Regions from separate parts of the Mesorhizobium sp. M0062 genome, predicted to be linked through region 1. Evidence: predicted binding sites of a transcription regulator. Region 1 holds the regulator's gene; the other holds the start of a gene.

The links. The regulator PhoB, encoded in region 1, activates phosphate uptake and scavenging genes when phosphate is short. The targets are predictions, from matches to a motif close to TGTCATNNANCTGTCAT.
Region 2: NKJ64_RS23960 (DUF1045 domain-containing protein) is a predicted target of PhoB. The motif match lies at 4,275-4,291, and genes of this name have one in related genera.

What each region holds. Positions count from the first base shown of each region.
Region 1 is NZ_JAMYUO010000004.1:52,349-60,009, forward strand. It holds gene NKJ64_RS06340 (sugar ABC transporter permease) at 1-1,053, opposite strand, end outside; gene xylF (D-xylose ABC transporter substrate-binding protein) at 1,198-2,238, opposite strand; gene NKJ64_RS06350 (ROK family protein) at 2,504-3,739, shown strand; gene phoB (phosphate regulon transcriptional regulator PhoB) at 3,770-4,459, opposite strand; gene phoU (phosphate signaling complex protein PhoU) at 4,476-5,180, opposite strand; gene pstB (phosphate ABC transporter ATP-binding protein PstB) at 5,222-6,046, opposite strand; gene pstA (phosphate ABC transporter permease PstA) at 6,064-7,380, opposite strand; gene pstC (phosphate ABC transporter permease subunit PstC) at 7,377-7,661, opposite strand, start outside.
Region 2 is NZ_JAMYUO010000024.1:75,518-83,178, forward strand. It holds gene iolD (3D-(3,5/4)-trihydroxycyclohexane-1,2-dione acylhydrolase (decyclizing)) at 13-1,863, shown strand; gene iolE (myo-inosose-2 dehydratase) at 2,009-2,926, shown strand; gene NKJ64_RS23950 (hypothetical protein) at 2,936-3,184, shown strand; gene iolB (5-deoxy-glucuronate isomerase) at 3,366-4,178, shown strand; gene NKJ64_RS23960 (DUF1045 domain-containing protein) at 4,333-5,040, shown strand; gene NKJ64_RS23965 (alpha-D-ribose 1-methylphosphonate 5-triphosphate diphosphatase) at 5,075-6,229, shown strand; gene phnN (phosphonate metabolism protein/1,5-bisphosphokinase (PRPP-forming) PhnN) at 6,226-6,855, shown strand; gene NKJ64_RS23975 (ABC transporter permease) at 6,858-7,661, opposite strand, start outside.

The DNA.
Region 1 (7,661 bases):
GATCGCCGCGCTGATTGCAGCCAGCACACCCATGATCATGAACACCTTCATGGTCACCCAGCGCGTGTTGATGCCGGCGAGTTCCGCTGCCTCCGGATTGCCGCCGATGGCGAAGACATAGCGGCCGAAACGCGTGCGCTTGGTGATGAACGTCATGATGATGCCGACAATCACCGCCATCAGCACCGGTATGGCGATGCCATGCGCGATGAACAGCCCGCCTTCGGGAACGGTGATGCCGTTCTGCTGTGCGTACTGGCGCACGATGCCGATCGGCCATGGATAGGAATTGGCGATCCACACGGCGCCGAGGATGGCCGCGCAAGCGACCACGCCAAGCAGGGTCTCGGCCCAGACGGGGCGCAGTGGAAAGCTGAAGCGCTTGCGCTGCGAGCGACCGTTGAGCAGCGCGAAGGCGACCGCCGCGCAGGCGACGATGCCGACGATCCAGCTGGCAGCGGCGCCAATCGAGCCGCGTGGTCCGCCGCCCATCAGCTGGAAGGTGGCGTCGAGTGGCGCGACCGTGCGCCCGCTGGTGATGAGCCATGCCATGCCACGCCAGACCAGCAGGCCACCAAGCGTCACGATGAAGGCCGGAACCTGCATATAGGCGATGATGAAGCCCTGGAACGCGCCGATCAGCAGACCAAGCACCACGCCGGCGGCAAGCGCGACGACCCAGAGCCAGGGGTTTCCAAGCTGGAAGCCGATGACGCGAATGAGGAATTCGGCCTGTGCCACGCCCATGATCATGCCGATCACGCCTTCGACGGAGCCCACCGAAAGGTCGATGTTGCGCATGACGATGACCAGTACCATGCCGGTCGCCATGATCGCGACCGAGGACGTCTGCACCGACAGGTTCCAAAGATTGCGCGGCGTCAGGAAAAGCCCACCCGACAGGATATGTATGCCGACCCAGATGACCAGCAGCGCGCCGACCATGCCGAGCATGCGCGTGTCGAGCTCGGTCGCTTTCAGGAACCGGGCGACCGCGCCGAGTTCAGACGCTCGTGCCGTATCGGCCTGCGGATTTGAGGTCGTGTCGGTCATGATGTCCTCCAGCGGCTTGCCGTCTGGCGCGGATGCCGGACCACAGCCTAGAAGTTTGCCGCCGATGGCGGAAACACACAATTCTCGTAGAGAAAACGCCGCGGCTTGACAGCCGCGGCGCCTCATTTCTTCAAGTCGTCGAGATCAGTTGCAAGCCGCGACGCTGCCGGCGGCGACGCCTGTGCAGACTTCGTCCTTCTTGATCCAGCCGGCGTCGATGACGACGTTGAGGTTGTCCTTGGTGATCGCGACGGGGGTCAGGAACAGCGACTTGACGGTGTTGCCGCCAGGCGTGGTGAAGTCCTTGGCGCCGGCAATGTCGCCCGTCTTCTTGCCATCGGCAAGCTGCGAGGCGATCTCGGCGGCGTTCTTGCCGAGTTCGCGCGCGTCTTTCCACACCGACACCGTCTGCGTGCCGAGCGCGATGCGGTTCAGGGCGGCATGGTCGCCGTCCTGGCCCGAGACCGGAACCGTTCCGGCAAGGCCCTGCGCCGTCAGCGCGGCGACAACGCCGCCGGCGGTGCCGTCATTGGCCGCAACCACGGCATCGACTTTGTTGTCGTTGGCGGTCAGGAACTGTTCCATGTTCTTCTGGGCGTTGGCCGGCAGCCAGCCATCGGTATAGGCCTCGCCGACATTCTTGATCTTGCCCGAGTCGATGGCTTCCTTGAGCACTTCCATCGAGCCCGAGAACAGGAAATCGGCATTCGGATCCGAGCCAGAGCCCTTAATGAAGACATAGTTGCCTTCGGGCTTCGCCTTGAACACTTCGCGGGCCTGCATGCGGCCGACTTCCTTGTTGTCGAAGGTCAGGTAAAAGACGTCCTTGTTCTCGATCAGGCGGTCATAGCCGACGACCGGAATGCCTTCGTCCAGCGCCTTCTGCACCGCCGGGCCGATGGCCGAGGCGTCCTGCGCCAGGATGATCAGCGAGTTGGCGCCCTGCGAGATCAGGCTTTCGACGTCGGTCAGCTGCTTGCCGGGATTGGACTGCGCGTCGGCGGAAATGTACTTGTCGCCGGCAGCCTCGATCGCCGTTTTCATCGCAGCCTCGTCGGTCTTCCAGCGCTCTTCCTGGAAGTTCGACCACGACACGCCGATGACCTTGTCCTTCGCCTGCGCGACCGACATCAGCGCCAGCGACATGGCGACACCCGCCAGCATGGCGGCTGCAAATCTGTTCATCATAATCCTCCCTGCGCCGCGTGCGGCGCGACAAAACTGGCCCGAGGGCCGGCACACAGAGGCCCTATTTTTTCGAGCCTCGAAAAAATACTGGTTCAATGATAAGGCGCTGTCAACATCGATTCTGATGGATTCTGATGGCCTTGCCGATTTTTTTCGAGGTCCGCAATAAACAATGACAGGGCTGCCGGCGTCTGCCAATATTTGGCTGGTGCCGTCGAACGCCTTCACTATCATGAGGCGCGAGGAGGCCGGGAGGAAACAAATGTCGGTTGGAATCCGCCACGACGATCTGCGCCGTCGCAACCGTGCCATGGTGATTTCGGCCGTGCGCCGGGCCGGCCAGCCGTCGCGGACCGAGATTGCGGCGACCACCGGCCTCAGCCACTCGACCATATCGGCAATCTCGTCTGATCTGATTCAAGAAGGCACCCTGATTGAAGGCAAACCTGGCGAGACAGGCGCACTGAAACGCGGCCGGCCGCAGGTCGGCCTTGGCCTCAACCCGGAAGCGGCGGCGGTGATGACCGTCGTGCTGTCGCTCAATTTCCTGTCCGTCACCGTCATCGACTATGCCGGCCACGTCGTCGCCGAGGAACAGCGCCGGCTGGACACGCTGACCAAGCCGCGCGACGAGCTGATCGGCGAATGCGTAGCAATCGTCCGGCGGCGGCTTGAGGATCCCGACCTCGATGTCCAGAGCATCGCCCGCATTGCCATGGGCATCCAGGGCATCACCGATTCGCAGGCGCGCGCCATGCTGTGGTCGCCAATCACGCCACTGACCGACATTGCCTTCGCCGACATGTTGGAAGCGGAATTCGGCATTCCGGCCACCATGGAGAACGACTGCAATATGATGGCGGTGGCCCTGCAATGGCGCCAGCCCGAGCGCTACCGCGACAATTTCATCGCGATCCTCTTGTCGCACGGCATCGGCATGGGGCTGGTGCTGAAAGGCGAACTGTTCACCGGCACCCATTCCTCGGGCGGCGAGTTCGGCCACATGATCCACCGTCCGGGCGGCGCGCTCTGCCGCTGCGGGCGGCGCGGCTGCGTGGAAGCCTATGCCGGAAACTACGCCATCTGGCGCAGCGCCAAAATGATGGGCGAGGATGCCGAGCCGGTCGATATCGGCGACGCTGATATGCGGGCGCTGGCCGCTCGTGCGCGAGAGACGGACGGACCGGAGCGCGAAGCCTATCGCAGGGCCGGCGAGGCGCTCGGCTTCGGCCTCGGCAGCCTGTTTGCGCTGATCGACCCGGCCCCCGTCGCCATGGTCGGCGTCAGCGCCGCCGCCTTCGACCTGATCGAACCGGCATTGCGCGAAGCGATCGCCCAGACCGCCGGCGGCCAGCACTCGAAGTCGATCTCCTTCGACACCGAACCCAACGAGCTGCCGCTGATCCGCGAAGGCTGTGCCATGCGCGCGCTCGGCTTCGTCGATCAGGAGATTTTTGCGCCGGGTATTCAGCCCAAATCCGGCAAGCATGTCGCCTGAATGGCCGGCAACGGCGCGACGCGCAGGATCCTAGTCTTCCCTGATCGCGTAGCCGGCGCCGCGAATGGTACGGATGACATCCGGCATGCGGCCATTGTTGACGGCCTTGCGCAGCCGCCCGACATGCACGTCGACGGTTCGCTCGTCGATGTAGATCGTCTCGCCCCAGACATTGTCGAGCAGCTGGCTGCGCGAGAACACGCGGCCGGGATGCCGCATCATGAATTCGAGCAGCCGGAACTCGGTCGGTCCGAGCCTGATCTCGCTCTTCTTGCGGTAGACACGGTGCGACTCGCGGTCGAGCACGATGTCGCCGACCTTGAGCACGCTGGACAGCACTTCCGGCTTGGCCCGGCGCAGCAGCGCCTTCACGCGCGCCATGAACTCCGGCGTCGAGAATGGCTTGACCAGATAGTCGTCGGCGCCGGTGGACAGGCCGCGCACGCGATCGCTTTCCTCACCGCGCGCGGTCAGCATGATGATCGGCAGCCGCTCGGTTTCGGGCCGCACTCTAAGCCGCCGGCAGAGCTCGATGCCGGAAACAGCGGGCACCATCCAGTCGAGCACCAGGAGATCGGGCACGTTTTCCTGCAGGCGGATCTCGGCCTCGTCGCCGCGTGTCACCACCTCGACGTGATAGCCTTCGGATTCGAGGTTGTAGCGGAGGAGCACGCCTAGCGGCTCCTCGTCCTCCACGACCATGATGCGTGGCGCGATCATCGGCAGTTCACCCTCATCAGGCCGGCATGGCCATCGCCGTCTCGTCCTGCTTCGGACGATTGGCGGGCAGTTGCTGGCCGGTCAGCACATAATACGCATTTTCGGCGATGTTGGTGACATGATCGCCGATGCGCTCAAGATTCTTGGCGCAGAACAAGAGATGCGTGCAGGCGGTGATGTTGCGAGGGTCTTCCATCATGTAGGTCAAGAGCTCACGAAACACGGACGTGTATTTGACGTCGATGCGCTCGTCGTCATTCCTGAGTTTTGCAAGCGCTGCCGCATCGGTGGCGGCATATTCCTCGACGACGCCTTGCACCTGGATCAGCACCAGCTGCGCCATGGCGTCGATGGAGTGCGAGAGGTCGCGCGGCGTGACGCTCAAGCCCACGGTGCCGACGCGTTTGGCGATGTTCTTGGCGAGGTCGCCGATGCGCTCGAGGTCGCCGGCCATGCGGATCGAGCCGACCACGGCGCGCAGATCGTTGGCCATCGGCTGGCGCTTGGCGATCAGCGTGATGGCGCGGTCGTCCAGTTCGCGCTGGCGCGCATCCATGATGGCGTCGTCGGAAACGACACGCTGTGCCAGCGCATTGTCCGAATTGAGCAGCGCCCTGGTCGAGCCGCTGACCATCGAGCCTGCCAGATCGCCCATGTCGCGGATCAGCTTGCTGATCTGCCCGAGCTCTTCATCGAAGGAGGCGACGGTATGTTCACCCATGATCTTGGTCCTCGTGCCTGAAAATTCACCCGCCGGACGGCTCAGCCGAAGCGGCCGGTAATGTAGTCCTGGGTGCGCTTGTCGTCGGGGTTGGTGAACATCTTGTCGGTGGCGCCCTCCTCGACGAGATAGCCGAGATGGAACATCGCCGTGCGCTGCGACACGCGCGCCGCCTGCTGCATCGAGTGGGTGACGATGACGATCGTGTAGTTCTGGCGCAGTTCGTCGATCAGCTCCTCGACACGGGCGGTGGCGATCGGATCGAGCGCCGAGCAGGGCTCGTCCATCAGGATCACCTCCGGCGACACGGCGATGGCGCGCGCGATGCACAGGCGCTGCTGCTGGCCGCCGGACAGGCCGGTGCCGGGCTCCTGCAGGCGGTCCTTGACTTCGTTCCAGATCGCCGCCTTCTTCAGGCTCTGCTCGACGATCTGGTCCATGTCGGACTTGCGCTTGGCCAGCCCATGGATGCGCGGGCCGTAGGCGACGTTCTCGTAGATCGACTTCGGGAACGGGTTGGGTTTCTGGAACACCATGCCGACGCGGGCGCGCAGTTCGACGACATCGATGTTCTTGTCGTAGATGTCGTCTTCATCGAGCGTGATCTTGCCGGTCACCCGCGCCAAATCGATGGTGTCGTTCATGCGGTTGAGGCAGCGCAGGAAGGTCGACTTGCCGCAGCCGGACGGGCCGATCAGCGCCGTCACCTGGTTCTGACGCACGTCGAGATTGACGTCGAACAACGCCTGCTTCTCGCCGTAGAAGACGCCGACCTTGTCGCCGCGCATCTTGATGACTTCGTTCGACTTGGCGTTCATTTTGTCGCCCACTGCATTCTCAAGGGACTGTTCGGTCATGATGTTCATACCAAATTGCCTTTTTTCTACCAGCGCCGCTCGAAGCGGCGCCGGAGCACGATCGCGGTGATGTTCATGGCCATGAGGAAGACGAGCAGGATGATGATGGCGCCGGACATGCGCTCGACAAAAGCGCGCTCAGCCTCGTTTGCCCACATATAGATCTGAACCGGCAGCGCGGTCGCCGGATCGAAAGGCGTCGTCGGATAATCGGCGACGAAAGCGACCATGCCGATCAAGAGCAGCGGTGCTGTCTCGCCGAGCGCACGCGCTAGGCCGATGATGGTGCCGGTAAGGATGCCTGGGGCGGCAAGCGGCAGGATGTGATGGAACACCATCTGCATCTTGGAGGCGCCGAGACCTAGGGCCGCCGAGCGGATAGACGGCGGCACCGCGGCGAGGGCGGCGCGCGTGGCGATGATTATGGTCGGCAATGTCATCAAGGTCAGCACCAGGCCGCCGACGAAGGAAGCCGAGCGCGGCATGCCGAGGAAGTTGATGAACACGGCAAGGCCAAGCAGACCGAAGACGATCGACGGCACCGCCGCGAGATTGTTGATGTTGACTTCGATCAGGTCCGTAAAGCGGTTCTTCTTGGCGAACTCCTCCAGATAGATGGAGGCGGCGACGCCGATCGGCAGCGCCAGCAACAGCACGATCACCATCATGTAGAACGAGCCGATGATCGCCACGCCCATGCCCGACGTTTCGGGCCGGCTGGAGGCGCCATAGGTGAACAGGCCGGTGTTGAAATGCTCGGCCATCACGCCGTCGGCTTTAAGCTTGTTCATCCAGTCGATCTGCTGGTTGGACACCTTGCGGCGCGCTTCATCGACGCCGAGGTCGATCTGGCCCTTGAAGGCCGAGTCGAGGTTCGCGGCAGCCAGGATGTCGACGTCACGCGTCCTGCCGATCACCGACGGATCGGCGGAGACGATGTCGCGCAGATGGACGCGGGCGCCTTCCGACAGGAAGCCCTTGAGCTTCAGCATCATCGGCTTGTTGGCCGGATCGATGCCGAGCTTGGCCACCAGCGCGTTTTCGGCGAGCTTGGGATAGTTCGCCTTGATCAGCACGGTAGGGTCGGTCGCGCGCTTGCCGGAGGGATCGATCACCTTCTCGTCGAAGGTGACCGGCAGCGTCACCGTCGTCTGCCAGAAGGCGGTGTAGCCTTTCGAGACGATGGTGATCAGCATGATGGCCAGGAACGCCAGGCCCACCGAGATCGCAATCACGCCATAGATGCGGAACCGGCGTTCGGCGGCATAGCGCGCCTTCAGCCCGATGTCGCGGCGCGGTCGCGCGACGGCGCCCGCCATCGTGTCCAGGGGGATGTCGGTCATTCGTACTGCTCCCGGTACTTGCGCACGATGTAGAGGGCGACGATGTTCATCACCAGCGTCAGCGCGAACAGCGTCAGGCCGAGCGCGAAGGCGACCAGCGTCTGCGGCGAGTTGAACTCGAGGTCGCCGGTCAGCTGGTTGACGATCTTGACGGTGATGGTCGTCATCGCCTCGAACGGATTGGCCGTCAGATTGGCGGCGACGCCCGCCGCCAGCACGACGATCATCGTCTCGCCGATGGCGCGCGACGCCGTCAACAGGATGGCGCCGACGATGCCGGG
Region 2 (7,661 bases), on a different contig from region 1:
GAGGAAAACACCATGAGCAAGACAATCCGCCTGACGATGGCGCAGGCGCTGACCCGCTTTCTGAGCAAGCAGATGACCGAGATCGACGGCAGACGAGTGCCCATCTTCGGCGGTGTGTGGGCGATCTTCGGTCACGGCAATGTCGCCGGCATCGGCGAGGCGCTGTACCAGCTGCGCGACGAATTGCCGACCTTCCGCGCCCACAATGAGCAGGCGATGGCGCATGCGGCGATCGCCTATGGCAAGGCCAATTTCCGCCGCCGCTTCATGGCCGCGACCTCTTCGATCGGCCCCGGTGCGCTCAACATGGTGACGGCGGCGGCGCTCGCCCACGTAAACAGGTTGCCCGTCCTGTTTTTGCCGGGCGATGTCTTCGCCAACCGCATCCCCGATCCGGTGCTGCAGCAGGCCGAGGACTTTTCCGACGGCACCGCGACGGTCAATGACTGCTTCCGTCCGGTGTCGCGCTATTTCGACCGCATCACCCGTCCCGAGCAGATCATCCCGGCATTGGCGCGGACCATGCAGGTGCTGACCGATCCGGCGGAATGCGGCCCGGTGACGCTGTCGCTCTGCCAGGACGTGCAGGCCGAGGCCTATGACTATCCCGAGAGCTTTTTCGCCGAGCGCGTCTGGCACCAGCGCCGGCCGCGTCCGGACCGGCATGAATTGGCGGCGGCGGTCACCGCGCTGAAGGGTGCGAAAAAACCGCTGATCATCGCCGGCGGCGGCGTGCTGTATGCGCAGGCTTCGGACGAACTGGCGAAATTCGCCGAGAGCGCCGGCATTCCGGTCTGCGAGACGCAAGGCGGCAAGTCCTCGCTGCCCGACACACATCCGCTCAACATGGCGGCGGTTGGCGTCACCGGCACGTCCGCGGCCAACCGGCTGGCCGAGGAAGCCGATGTCGTGCTCGCCATCGGCACCCGCCTGCAGGATTTCACCACCGGCTCGTGGGCGCTGTTCAAGAACTCCGGCAAGACCATCATCGGCCTCAACGTGCAGCCTTTCGACGCCGGCAAGCACCGCGCGCTGCCGCTGGTCGCCGATGCGGCCGAAGGGCTCGCCGAACTCGGTGCTGCGCTGGGGAACTGGAAAGCACCGGCGACATGGACCGACAATGCGACCCAAGGCAAGAAGGCTTGGCAGGCCGAAGCCTCCAAGGTGACGGCGTCGACCAACGCCGCCTTCCCGTCGGACGCGCAGGTGATCGGCGCCGTGCAGCGCGCGCTGGGATCCGGCGTGACCTTGCTGAACGCGTCGGGCGGCCTGCCGGGCGAGTTGCACAAGCTCTGGCAGGCAGGCGCGCCCGGCTCGTACCATGGCGAATATGGCTTCTCGACCATGGGCTACGAGATTGCCGGCGGGCTCGGCGCCAAGATGGCCAAGCCCGACCAGGAGGTCGTCGTCATGGTCGGGGACGGCTCATACCTCATGATGAATTCCGAAATCGCCACGTCGGTGATGCTCGGCCTGAAGCTGACCATAGTGGTGCTCGACAACAGGGGTTATGGCTGCATCAACCGGCTGCAGATGGCCACCGGCGGCGCCAACTTCAACAACCTCCTGAAGGACGCGCGCCACGAGATCCTGCCCGACATCGACTTCGCCGCGCATGCGGCGAGCATGGGCGCTATTGCCGAGAAGGTGCCGTCGATCACCGGCCTGGAGACCGCGCTGCAAAAGTCGAAAACCAACGACCGCACCACCGTGCTGGTCATCGACACCGACCCGCTGATTTCCACCGATGCCGGCGGCCATTGGTGGGATGTCGCGGTGCCGGAAGTCTCCGCACGGCCGCAGGTCAACGCAGCCCGCAAGGCCTACGACGAAAAGCGGCAGATGCAGACAATCGGCGATTGATGTACATGCACCCGGCCCCTACCTCCCCCTTGTGGGGAGGTCGGACCGAAGGTCCGGGTGGGGGTCTGGCGCCGCACCCCACCTCGCTGCTTCGCAGCGACCCTCCCCACAAGGGGGAGGGTGAACAAGAAACCGGAGCTAAAACTTGAAAGCCAAACTGGGCATGTCCCCCATTGCGTGGTGGAACGATGATCTTGCCGAACTCAGCGACGACGTCTCGCTGGAAGAGTGCCTGCGCCAGTCGCGCTCGGCCGGCTTCACCGGCATGGAAATGGGCCGCCGCTTTCCCAATGACCCCGAAATCATGCTGCCTATCCTGAAAAAGGCCGACGTGACGCTGTGCGGCGGCTGGTTCTCCGGCACGCTGGTCGATGAGGACATGGGCAAGAACAAGGATCGCATCCAGCCGATGATCGACCTGTTCAAGGCGGTGAATGCGCCTTGCATCATCTATGGCGAGGTCGGCCGCTCGATCCAGGGTGATCGCTCCAGGCCTCTCGCCACGAAGCCGAAATTGTCCAACGACGAGATGAGGGCCTATGCCAGGCGCCTCACCGAATTCGGCGAATGGTGCGCCGAGCAAGGCATGCCGCTGTCCTATCACCATCACATGGCGGCGGTGGTCGAGACCGAGCCGGAGCTCGATGCCTTCATGCGCCATTCCGGCGAAGGCATTCCGTTGCTGCTCGATGCAGGGCATCTCGCCTTTGCCGGTGGCGACGTGCTGCGCGCCATCGACAACCACCACAAGCGCATCAGCCATGTCCATGTGAAGGATGTGCGCATGGGCGTGATCGACGGGCTCGACCGCACAAAGCAGTCCTTTCTCGACGCCGTGGCGCTCGGTGCCTTCACGGTGCCTGGCGACGGTTCGCTCGATTTCGGCGCCATCGTGCAGCGCTTCGCCGACCATGGCTATGAAGGCTGGTTCGTCGTCGAGGCCGAGCAGGACCCGAAAAAGAACCCGCCGCTGAAGATGGCCCACGTGGGTTACAAGGAGCTGATGCGGGTGATGACGGCGGCCGGCTACACGGTCGAGACGCAAGGCTTTCCCAATGCGTAAGCCGGTCCGATGAAGGATTACGAGCACCCGTTCTTCCGGCCGCTGTGGCGGCGCGTTGCCGTCGTCGCCGTCTGCGTGATCTGGGCCGGAATAGAATTCGCCTCCGGCACCCCATTCTGGGGCATCATTGCGCTCGGCTTTGCCGCCTACGCGGTGTGGCAGTTCTTCTATCTTTACAAGCCGGTGGAGGAGAGCAAGGCTGCGCCTGATCGACCGAAGACCGGCGAAGCGAAGGCGGACGCCGAACCGAAGGAATGAAGCGGCCGTGGCTCGGAAGGGCTTGCGGGTCGGACACTCGACACCTGGCGTATCGCCTACGTCGGTGATTGGCCGGAACGTCCCTCGCTTCGTCATCCTAGGGTCTTCGCGACGGAGCTTCGCTCTAGGATGACGAAGTTGAGAGGCCGACCTCGAAGACTTGCGATAGGAGAGACAAAACATGTCGAAACTGCTCGTCAAAGCCGACAAGGGCCATGGCCGCGTCGCCCATGTCACGCCCAAAAGCGCCGGATGGACCTATGTCGGCTTCGACCTGCACCGCCTGAAGCCGGGCGAGACCGCATCCGGCAAGACGCAGGATCGCGAAGTCTGCCTGGTGTTCGTCACCGGCAAGGGCACGGCAAGGGCCGGCGGCCAGGAACTCGGCCTGCTCGGCGAGCGCATGTCGCCCTTCGAGGGCAAGCCGTGGTCGGTCTATATTCCGGAGGGTTCGGACTGGTCGGTCACCGCCGACACCGATCTCGAACTCGCGGTCTGCTCGGCGCCGGGCCTGGGCGGCGGCTTGCCCGTTCGCGTCATCGCACCCGACGACCTCGGCCAGGAGACTCGGGGCAAAGGCACCAACACGCGCTACGTCACCAACATATTGCCCGAGGGCAAGCCCGCCGACTCGCTGCTGGTGGTCGAGGTCATCACGCCCGGTGGCCACACATCGAGCTACCCGCCGCACAAGCACGATCAGGACAATCTGCCGGCCGAATCCTATCTTGAGGAAACCTATTACCACCGCCTCAACCCGCCGCAGGGCTTTGCCTTCCAGCGCGTCTACACCGACGCCGACAAGACCGGCGCCCGCGAGCTGGACGAAGCCATGGCGATCGAGGACGGCGATGTCGTGCTGGTGCCCAAGGGCTATCACCCCTGCGCCGCCTGCCACGGCTACGACCTCTATTACCTCAACGTCATGGCCGGGCCGAAGCGGACGTGGAAGTTCCACAATGCGCCCGAGCACGAGTGGCTGATGAAGGCCTGATCGGCCTTCGCTTGCGGCGGATGCTGTTGGTCCAGCAGGAAAAAATCGTCGGCTAACGATCCATGGGGTCGATTTGCCTTCGAAAACCCGCATAAGCTTCGTCAATCCGTCATGGAAATCACCTATGTCAGCGGGCTGACGAGGATTTTTTTCGATGCGCTACGCCATCTATTTCACCCCAAGGCAGGACGAGCCGTTGGCGCGGATCGCCGCCAACTGGCTGGGCCGCGACCCCTTTGGCGCCGCCACCAGGCCGGTCGAGGCGGTGGGCGAGCTGTCGGCGGCCGAAGTCGCCTTTCACACCGCATCGGCGCGGCGCTACGGTTTTCATGCGACGCTGAAAGCGCCCTTCCGGTTGGCCGCCAACGAAACCGAAAGCTCGTTGCGCGCGGCGCTGGACGCCTTTGCCGAAGCAACGCCGACGGTCACCATCCCGCGCCTGGTCGTCAGCCAGATCGATGGTTTCTTCGCTTTGCTGCCGGAAGGCCCGCTGCCGCCGCTCAACCGTTTCGCCGATGATGTCGTGCTTAGCTTCGACCGTTTTCGCGCGCCGCTCACCGAGGCCGAGATCGAGCGGCGCAGCCCGGATTCGCTGAAGCCGGCCGAGTTCCGCAATCTCTGCCAGTGGGGCTATCCCTATGTGTTTGAGACCTTTCGCTTCCACATGACACTGTCCGGCCGGGCCGGGCCGCAGGAAAGCCAACGTCTGCGCGCGGCAATTGACAGCCTGTTCGCCGATGTGCTGCAGCAGCCGGTGCTGGTGGATGCGCTGACGCTGTTCGTCGAAACCGAACCGGGCGCTCCGTTCATGGTGCTTTCGCATCATGCGCTCGGCCGCCGCGCTGCCCGAAAAACCGCCTGACCGCAATTCGTCCCAGTAAGCAAGGACTGCCTGAATGACCGCCGAAACTGTTCTCCACAACGCCCGCATCGTGCTTGCCGACGAGATCGTCGAAGGGTCGCTCGTGCTGCGCGACGGTTTTATCTCCGGCGTCGACGCCGGCACCGGCCACACCGGCGGGAGCATGGGCGGCGAGGACATGGGCGGCGACTACATCATTCCCGGCCTGGTCGAGCTGCACACTGACCATCTCGAAGGCCACTATGCGCCGCGCCCGAAAGTGCGCTGGAACCCGATCGCCGCCGTCCTTGCCCATGACGCGCAGGTGGCCACCGCCGGCATCACCACCGTCCTCGACGCTTTGCGTGTCGGCATGGACGAGGACGCGGATATTACCTCCGACGACATCCGCAAGCTCGCCGGCGCGATCGAGGACAGCGTCGCGAAAGACCGGTTGCGGGCCGACCATTTCCTGCACCTGCGCTGTGAGGTCTCGGCGCCGGATTGCTTGCGGGCTTTCGCCAATTTCGATGGCGACGAGCGGGTCAAGCTGGCCTCGCTGATGGACCATGCGCCGGGACAGCGTCAGTTCGTCAATCTCGAGACCTACGCCCATTACTATCAGCGCAAGCTGAAATTGACCGATCGCGACTTCCAATTGTTCTGCGAAAAGCGGATGTCGGAATCGGCGAAGAATTCGGGACCGAACCGGGTGGCGATATCAGCCGCCTGCAACGAGCGGGGCATTGTGCTGGCGAGCCATGACGACGCCACATCAGGCCATGTCGACGAGGCGATCGAGCAGGGCGTGCGCGTCGCGGAATTCCCGACCACGCTGGAAGCCGCCAAGGCCTCGAAGGATGCCGGGCTCGGCGTACTGATGGGCGCGCCCAACGTCATGCGCGGCTCCTCGCATTCGGGCAATGTCTCGGCCCGCACGCTGGCCGGCGACGGCCTGCTCGACATATTGTCGTCCGACTACATTCCCTTCAGCCTGATCCAGTCGGCCTTCTTCCTCGGCGACGTCGTCGAGGGCATTTCCCTGCCGCAGGCGGTTGCGATGGTGTCGAAGAATCCGGCGGAGGCGATCGGCCTCAACGACCGCGGCGTCATCGAACAGGGCCGCCGCGCCGATCTGGTGCGTGTGCGCGTCGACGACCATGTGCCGGTCGTGCGCACTGTCTGGCGCCAAGGGCGCCGGGTCGCCTGATGGTCTCGGCGTCGATCGAGCGCGAACTCAGCAGCGAGGCCTTTCCGCTCCGCAACGGCGTGTTTGTCGCCGTCGTCGGCCCGAGCGGCGCCGGCAAGGATACGGTAATCGGCTATGCCCGCACCTTGTTTGCCGACGAGACGAGGCTGGAGTTCGTCCGCCGGGTCATCACCAGGCCGAGCGACGCCGCAAGCGAGGATCACGACACGCTGGCCGACGCCGCCTTTGCCGAGGCCCAGGCCGACGGCGCTTTCGCCATTTCCTGGGAGGCGCACGGCCTGCGCTATGGCATCCCGGCCGATGTCGACTGGTCGATAGCCAATGGCCATGTCGCCGTGGCCAATGTCTCGCGCGCAGTCATCCCGGTGCTGCGGGAGCGCTATGCCAATCTGGCTGTCGTCGAGATCACCGCTTCGCCGGAAATCCTCGCCGAGCGTCTCGCCCAGCGCGGCCGCGAATCGCGCGGCGAAGTGCTGGCTCGGCTCGCCCGCAGCGCCAATGTCGCTTTGTCCGGACCCGGTGTCACCTCCATCGACAACGGCGGCCAGCGCGAAGCCGCCGGAGAACGCTTCGCCGAGGTGCTGCGCAAGGCGATGGCCTTCTCGGATATCTCCGGCGTGATGTAGCGCTACTCGGCCGCGACAGTCTTGCGGCTGGCATCGAGCATCAGCCGCCTTGCGCGGAACACGCCCCATTGCTGGTCGACCAGCACGCCGATCAGGATCACGCCGCCCATCACCGCGAAGTTGAGCGAGGACGGGATGCCGAGCAGATTGACCAGGTTCTGCAACTCCTGCAGCAGCACGGTGCCCAGGATGACGCCAACCAGCGAGCCTTCGCCGCCGCGCAGCGAGAAGCCGCCGAGCACGGCGGCGGCAATGGCGTAGAGTTCGTAGAACTGGCCGTGGCTGGCCGGCGAGATCGAGCGCGTGTACATGGCGAAATAGATCGCCGACAGCGCCGTCAGAACGCCGCAGATGACATAGGCGGCCATCACGACGCGGCCGGTGCGGATGCCCGAATATTTAGCCGCCTCTTCGTTCTTGCCGATGGCATAGAGGTAGCGTCCGAACACCGAGCGGTGCAGCACCACCCACATGACGATCGAAATGACGATCAGTGCGATGAAACTGTTGGGCACGCCATAGCTGCGGCCCGCGGTGAGGAATTCGAGCTCGGGAAAATTCTGGCCGAAGGCGAAGCCGGCGGTGCCGTCGGCGGTATAGAAACGGGCGACCCCGCGATAGATCAAAAGGCCGCACAGCGTCACCACGAAGGGCTGCAATTTCAGCCTTGTGATCAGCCAGCCATGCGCCAGCCCGATGATGCCGCCCAGCACCAGGATCAGCGGCAGCGCCACCGGCCATGGCATGTCGCGCACAGCGATGAAATCGATGAACAGCGTGCCGAGCAGCGCCACCAGCGATCCCAC